DNA from 3 places in the Kitasatospora sp. NPDC004669 genome. Region 1 is predicted to be linked to each of the others. Evidence: riboswitches for the same ligand, from Rfam matches in the RefSeq annotation. Region 1 holds a riboswitch; each other region holds the start of a gene.
What was found. Region 1 has a riboswitch for cobalamin ahead of ABZW30_RS28210 (HoxN/HupN/NixA family nickel/cobalt transporter). Riboswitches for the same ligand answer to the same signal wherever they lie in the genome.
Positions count from the first base shown of each region.

Region 2: another riboswitch for cobalamin. It lies ahead of ABZW30_RS19885 (ribonucleoside-diphosphate reductase subunit alpha); the one in region 1 lies ahead of ABZW30_RS28210 (HoxN/HupN/NixA family nickel/cobalt transporter).
Region 3: another riboswitch for cobalamin. It lies ahead of ABZW30_RS32400 (cobalamin biosynthesis protein); the one in region 1 lies ahead of ABZW30_RS28210 (HoxN/HupN/NixA family nickel/cobalt transporter).

Region 1 covers NZ_JBEXKB010000039.1:6,502-8,753, forward strand. Annotated here, with positions in the region: gene ABZW30_RS28200 (zinc ABC transporter substrate-binding protein) at 1-330, shown strand, start outside; gene ABZW30_RS28205 (metalloregulator ArsR/SmtB family transcription factor) at 374-706, opposite strand; cobalamin riboswitch at 804-1,046, shown strand; gene ABZW30_RS28210 (HoxN/HupN/NixA family nickel/cobalt transporter) at 1,098-2,207, shown strand.
Region 2 covers NZ_JBEXKB010000022.1:19,582-21,833, reverse strand. Annotated here, with positions in the region: gene ABZW30_RS19885 (ribonucleoside-diphosphate reductase subunit alpha) at 1-1,006, opposite strand, end outside; cobalamin riboswitch at 1,199-1,332, opposite strand; gene ABZW30_RS19880 (hypothetical protein) at 1,654-2,252, shown strand, end outside.
Region 3 covers NZ_JBEXKB010000050.1:13,930-16,181, forward strand. Annotated here, with positions in the region: gene ABZW30_RS32400 (cobalamin biosynthesis protein) at 1-884, opposite strand, end outside; cobalamin riboswitch at 983-1,126, opposite strand; gene ABZW30_RS32405 (helix-turn-helix transcriptional regulator) at 1,322-2,014, shown strand; gene ABZW30_RS32410 (alpha/beta hydrolase) at 2,138-2,252, shown strand, end outside.

The sequences.
Region 1 (2,252 bases):
CTCGCCCAACAGGTGAAGGCCAAATGGCCCGCCGGGCAGGCACCGGTGGTGGTCACCCAGACGTTCACCACCTGGGCCGCCGACCTCGCGGGCGTCCAGCCCACCGGCACCTACGGCCCGGAGGCCGTCACCCCGACGCAGCTGGCCGAACTGTCCGCGAAGAAGCCACAGTTCGTCCTGGAGAACGAGAACATGTCAGTCGGCACGGTATTGCCCGACTCGGGCGCCAAGCAGGTGAACATCGTCAACTACCCGGACCAGGACCTCGACCTGCTCACCGTCTACCGCAACGCGGCCGGCCAGCTGACGAAGGCGTTCTCCGGCTCCTGATCCACCTGAAGGTGGGGGCGGTCCTGATGCCCAAGCCCCCACCTCAGGACGCCTGCGCGCGGACTCCGTCGAGGATCTGCTCCAGAGCCGCGTCACGAAGCTCGTAGCGAACCACGCGGCCCTGCTTGACCGCGACGACCACCCCCGACGCACGGAGCAGCCGCAGCGTCTGCGAGACGGCGGCCGGGGCGACCTGGCAGGCCTGTGCGAGGTCGGAGACCGGGATCGGTCCGGCGGCCCGCATGGCGGTCAGCAGCGCCAGCCGGCGGGGCTCCGCCAGCAGCGCGAATCGCTCGGCGGCGGCGCGCAGCCGCTCCCGGTCCGCCACCGCGGCAGCGGCCGCCCGCACCGCTTCGGCATCGATTGCCCCTGGCACGTGCGCTCCCCCTCACCCGCCATGCCCGTGTCAGCACTTTGCGTTATTGCAACATATGCGCAGCTGCGCAGCCTTGTCGACAGGGTGGGCCAGCCCCTACGGTGTTCCCCGCCGTGGTGTTCGGGAAGTCCGGTGACAGCTCCTCAGGAGCCGATTCCGGCGCGGCCCTCGCCACTGTGAAGGGGTAGTGCCCCTGGCGTGCCCGCAGGAACTGCGGGCAGTCACCGGTGCCGTACGGCGCGCGGGAAGACGAGCCGTGGGGTGCGCTCAGCCCTGCCCGGACGCGGGCAGAACTGTCCATCCCCCAGCCAGGAGACCGGCCACGGCGTGCACGACTCCCCCGACCTCACCCGGGGGTGCCCCCATCGAGGAGCTGGAGAGGCCGCCCGTCATGACCCTCACCGACGAAACCCCGTCATCGACCCTGCCGCTGCCGCCGCGCTGGCAGCGGCAGGACACCGTCCGCACCGCCACGCTGCTGGCCGTCATCGTGGCCATGCACGTGGTCGCCTTCGGCATGCTGTTCCTGCTGGTCGCCCCGAACCACTACACGATCGGCAACCAGGCCTTCGGCGTCGGGCTCGGCATCACCGCCTACACCCTCGGCATGCGGCACGCCTTCGACGCCGACCACATCGCCGCCATCGACAACACCACCCGCAAGCTGATGGCCGACGGCCAGCGCCCGGTCTCGGTCGGGTTCTGGTTCGCCCTCGGCCATTCCAGCATCGTCATGGCGATGGCCGCCCTCGTCGCCGGCGGCGCACAGATCGCCGGCACCCTGGTCGACGACCAGTCCACCGCGCACCAGTGGCTGGGTGTCATCGGCACCAGTGTCTCCGGCACCTTCCTCTACCTGATCGCCGCGCTCAACCTGATCGCGCTCGCCGGGATCTACCACGTCTACAAGGCCATGCGGGCTGGCCAGTTCGACGAGAAGCAGCTGGAGAAGCACCTCGACGAGCGCGGCTTCATGAACCGCATCCTCGGGCGCCTCACCAAGTCCATCCGCCGCCCCGGCCAGATGTACCCGGTCGGCGTGCTGTTCGGCCTGGGCTTCGACACCGCCACCGAGGTCGCGCTGATGGTGATGGCCGGCTCCGGCGCCGCCTCCGGCCTGCCCTGGTACGCGATCATCTGCCTGCCGCTGCTGTTCGCCTGCGGCATGAGCCTGTTCGACACCCTCGACGGCACCTTCATGAACTTCGCCTACCACTGGGCGTTCTCCAACCCGGTGCGCAAGGTTTACTACAACCTCACCATCACCGGGCTGTCGATCGCCGTGGCCTTCGTCATCGGCACCATCGAGCTGGTCGGCGTCCTGCACGAGAAGCTCGACCTCACCGACCCGGTCACCGGCTGGATCTCCGACATCAGCCTCGACAACGTCGGCTACATCCTGGTCGGCATGTTCGTCGTGGTCTGGGCCTGTGCCCTCGCCTACTGGCGCTTCAGCAACGTCGAACAGCGCTGGGCTGCCCGCGTCGACCAGACCGGCTGACGCTCGCGCTGTTCTCAGCCTGTGGGGGGGGGGCGGGCGGGGGGG
Region 2 (2,252 bases), on a different contig from region 1:
TCCAGTGCGCCAGGTTGAGGTTGTGGGTGCGGCGCGCCTCCTCACCGGTGTTGTCGCGCAGCTCCAGGAACTCCTCGATGTCGGCGTGCCAGGTCTCCAGGTAGACGCAGGCCGCGCCCTTGCGGCGGCCGCCCTGGTTGACCGCGGCGACCGAGGAGTCGAGGGTGCGCAGGAACGGGACGATGCCGTTGGACTTGCCGTTGGTGCCGCGGATCAGGCTGCCGCGCGAGCGGATGCGCGAGTAGGACAGGCCGATGCCGCCGGCGTGCTTGGACAGGCGGGCGATCTGCGCGTAGCGGTTGTAGATCGAGTCCAGGTTGTCCAGCGGGGAGTCGAGCAGATAGCAGCTCGACATCTGCGGGTGCCGGGTGCCGGAGTTGAAGAGCGTGGGCGAGGAGGTCAGGTACTCCAGGCGGCTCATCAGGCCGTACAGCTCGGCCACCTCGCGCACCGACTGCTCGGAGTCGCCGACCGCCAGGCCGCAGGCGACGCGGAGCAGGAAGTGCTGCGGGGTCTCGATCACCTTGCGGGTGATCGGGTGGCGCAGCAGGTAGCGGGACTGGACGGTGCGCAGGCCGAAGTACTCGAAGCGGTCGTCGCCGGTGGCGTCGATCAGCGCGTCCAGGGCGGCGGCGTGCTTGGCGACGAAGGCCGCGGTGGTGTCGCCGATCAGGCCCTCGGCGTGGCCGACGGCGATCGAGGCGGAGAAGGAGACCGAGCCCTGACTGTTCGCCTCGTCGACGATCTCCAGGGCGAGCAGACGGGCCGCCAGCTTCGAGTACTGGGGGTCCTCGGCGATCATCGACGCGGCGGCGTCCACGGCCAGCCCGCGCAGCTCGGCGAAGTCCGAGCCGGCGTGGCGGCCGCGCAGCGCGGCGGCGGCGACATGGCCGGGGTCGACCTCGGTGAGGTCGGCGCTGCGGTCGGTGAGCAGCCGCAGCAGCGCGCCTCCGGGGTCGGAGACCGTCGAGTCGGTGAAGGCGGTACCGGAGCCCTGGGTGGGCAGGGTGGCTGAGGCAGCGGTGGTCAAGGCGCTCTCTCCTGGCGGCGATCGGCGGCGGTGATCGGGTGGCGCCGGGCCGATCTGGGCAGGGGAGCACGGCGCGAACGCAAAACGCGCCGCGCGACGGTGTCTCCCCGGCCCGCCCGCGAGGCCCGGAGGGGTACTGCTCGTGCCGGCGCGGCCTCTGCGGGAGGGCCGTGGCGCACGCTGTTCGGCAGGTACTCGGACTCGCGGGTACGGCTGCTGGAGCCGCCCGCACACCGCTGCGGGGCAGTCCCGGACTCCCACCGGGTTCCCCTGCATCGACAGCAGGAGTGAGCATACATGTAGTGGTGTCTCACTGATGCGGCACCACATGTTGTGCGGCGCGGTGTGTTGGGGCGATGACCGGCGGTACCGGGCGGGAGGCCGTCCGTGGCTGTTCGTGGCCGTCGGAGGCCCTGGATCCGCGCGGTCGGAGCCCGTGATCCGCAGCGTGGGCGTCCTGGTTTCGATACGGAATGGTCACCGGGCGGATCGGTGGTCGGGGGGATGCCCTACGATCTGGGCGCATGAGCGACGGAACTGGCGTACCTGGGCAGGGGCCGCAGGGGACGCCTCCCGCCGGGTCGGGGGGCGCACAGAATCAGCAGCCGGCGGTGCCGGGTCCGGTGCCGCCGCCGAGCGGCGGTTTCGGCCCGCCGCCGGCCTCGTACGGGCCGGTGGTGCCGTCCGCGCAGCCGCTCTCGCAGCCCGTCCCGCCGGTGCCGCGGCCGCAGCCCCAGCCGGTCGCGCAGCCGCAGGCCCAGCCGGTGCCCCAGCCGCAGCCGGTGCCGCAGCCGGCCCCGCAGCCCCAGCCCCAGCCGGTGCAGCCGACGGCCCCTCAGCCGCAGTGGCAGCAGCAGCCGCCCCAGCAGCCGGTGCCGCCCCAGCAGCCGGCGCCGCCGCAGCGCGTCGAGCCGGACTGGGAGGCACTGGCGAACCGCAACGAGGCCGACGGCAAGCGCAAGCGCCGGATGAAGGTCATCGGCATCGCGGCCGCGGTCGTCCTGGTGGGCGGCCTGGCGGCGGGCGGTGCGCTGCTCCTCGGCAAGAAGGGCGACACCAACAAGGCCGGCGGCGGTCCGACCGCCACCGTGTCCGCCTCCACCAAGCCCACCCCCGGCCCGTCGAGCGCGAGCGGGACCCCGGGCGGCCAGTCCGACGACTCGTCGAAGCCGATCTGGGAGGCCGCCACCGACCCGGCGCCGCAGGACGCGGGGGCGCTGTT
Region 3 (2,252 bases), on a different contig from region 1:
GGCACTCTCCCCCCGCCTTCGGCCGGGGGCGCCGCCACCGCTCGCTCGTCGCTCGTCGCTTTCGGCACCGGCGCGCCCTTCGGCTCGTGCGGGTACCGGAGCGTCCCGCCCAGGCGTACGCCCACCGCGCCGGCGAAGGCCGACTCGGCCTGGCCCGCGTTCGGGCTCGGGTGCGCGGAGCCGTCCCGGCGCCAGACCCGCCAGGCGGTACGGGGTTCGGGCGCGGCGGCCACCGTCAGCAGCGCGGTCAGCCGGGCGCCCGGCCAGCCGGCGACGTCGTCCAGCCGGGCCGAGGCCCAGCCGAAGCGGGCGTAGCGGGGCGAGCGGTGGCCCACCATGGCGTCCAGGGTGTTCACCGCGCGGAAGGCCAGCAGCCCCGGCGTGCCCGCCAGGGCGCCCCAGACCAGCGCGTTCACCACGGCGTCCGCAGTGTTCTCGGCCACCGACTCGACCACCGCGCGGGCGATCTGCTGCCCGTCCAGCGCGCTCGGGTCCCGCCCGCACAGGTGCGGCAGCCGCTCCCGGGCGGCCGTCAGATCGCCTGCGGTGAGCGAGCGGCCGATGGTGCGCGCCTCCCGGGTCAGCGAGGTGCCGCCGAGCACCGTCCAGGTCGCCGCCGCGGCCAGTGCCGCCCGGCCCAGCGGACGGCGGCCCACCGTACGGTCCAGGGCCAGCGCGCCGGCCGCGACCGCGCCCACGCACAGCGCCGTGTACGCCGTCCCGGCCGCACGGTCGTCGCGCCACAGGCGGCGCTCCAGGCGGGTCGCGGCGGTGCCGAAGAGGGCGACCGGGTGGCCGCGGCGGGGGTCGGCGAAGCGGGCGTCGGCGGCGTAGCCCGCGACGGCGCCCAGCGCGAAGGCGGCGGCGCGGGTCAGCGGGCGCACGACGGCGGGCAGCTCGGAGTCGGACGGGGCGGGGCAGCCTGCATCGCGTGCGTGTCCTCACTCAGGGTCCGCGCCCTGGATCGACGTACCGGGGGCGAGAGTCTCCTGGCTTCCGGGTCGGACGCACCCCCGGAGCCTTCCAGCAGCCTGCCAGCAATGACTGACGGTCCGCCGTGGCACCTTCCGAGCGTGCTCCCCGGTGACAGTGGCGGGACCGCGCCGGACTCGCACCGGCTTCCTCTCCATGCCTCCGTTTGGCCCGAGGATCCCATCACGCGGCCGATCCGTGCGTCAACCGAGGCCTCGGAGGGGTTGGTCACACGGTGTACCGGGTGTCGTGCTGTGCGATCGCCCAGCGCGGTGGAGGCCTCGTCGGCTCCGCTTCGTGTGTTCGGCGGCTGGGGGCGCGGCGAGGGCCGCACCTACCGTTCGGTGCCATGCGCCGCAGAAAGACCCCCGTCGCCGCCCCGCCCCCGGTGCCGTTCTCACCCGAGGCCGCCCGCGCCCACCGGGTCGGCCTCGGCCTGACCCCGGAACAGGTCGCCGAGGGCATGGCCGCCCACGGTGTGCGGCTGCTGTCCGGCCACGTCCTCGCCTGGGAGAACGGCGACCTGCGCCCCGGCGAGGCCGAGTTCATCGCCCTCGCCCGCGCCCTCTGGTGCCCCGCCGCCGACCTGCTGGGCGCCCGCCCGACGCGTCTGAGGGACCACCGCATCGCCCGGGAGCTCGGCCAGGAGGCCGTCGCCGAGCGCGTCGGCATGCTCCTGCCCACGTACCAGGAGGCCGAACTGACCGGCCACTGGGACGGCGACCCGGACCAGACCCACGCCCTCGCCCAGGTCCTGGGCCTGCGGCTGACCGAGCTCGTCGAGGCCACCGGCCGCGCCGAGGCCCTCGACCGGCTCCTGCGCCAGTGCGTCGCCGGCCGCTGGCAACCCCACCTCCGTGCCCTCGCCCGCCTCGTCCCCGTCCCCGAACCCGACCTGGCCGCCGTCCTGCCCCTCCTCCAGCAGGAGCACCACGTCCCCACCCACTGGGGCACTCCCAGCGGCCCCCACACCCCTGCCGGGCCCCTCATCCCCCGGTTCTGGCACCTCCTCGCCGCCCAGCAGACGGCCGTCCCGGTCTGACGATCCCCTTTCCCCTCTGCTCCCGCATGCCCCGGACGGCCCAGCCCGGTGGCCGGGGGCACGCGGCTGCGGTGAACTGGTGTACGAACACCGTCCGGTCCGTGAAGCAGAGCGGGGAACGATATGCGTTGGGGAACCGCAGCCGTTGTGGCGGCCGCCGCCGTCGGGGCCGGGATCGTCGTGGCGATCGGCCGCCGGGCCTCCGAGCGGATAGTCCATCCGGGGGCGGGGACGGGGG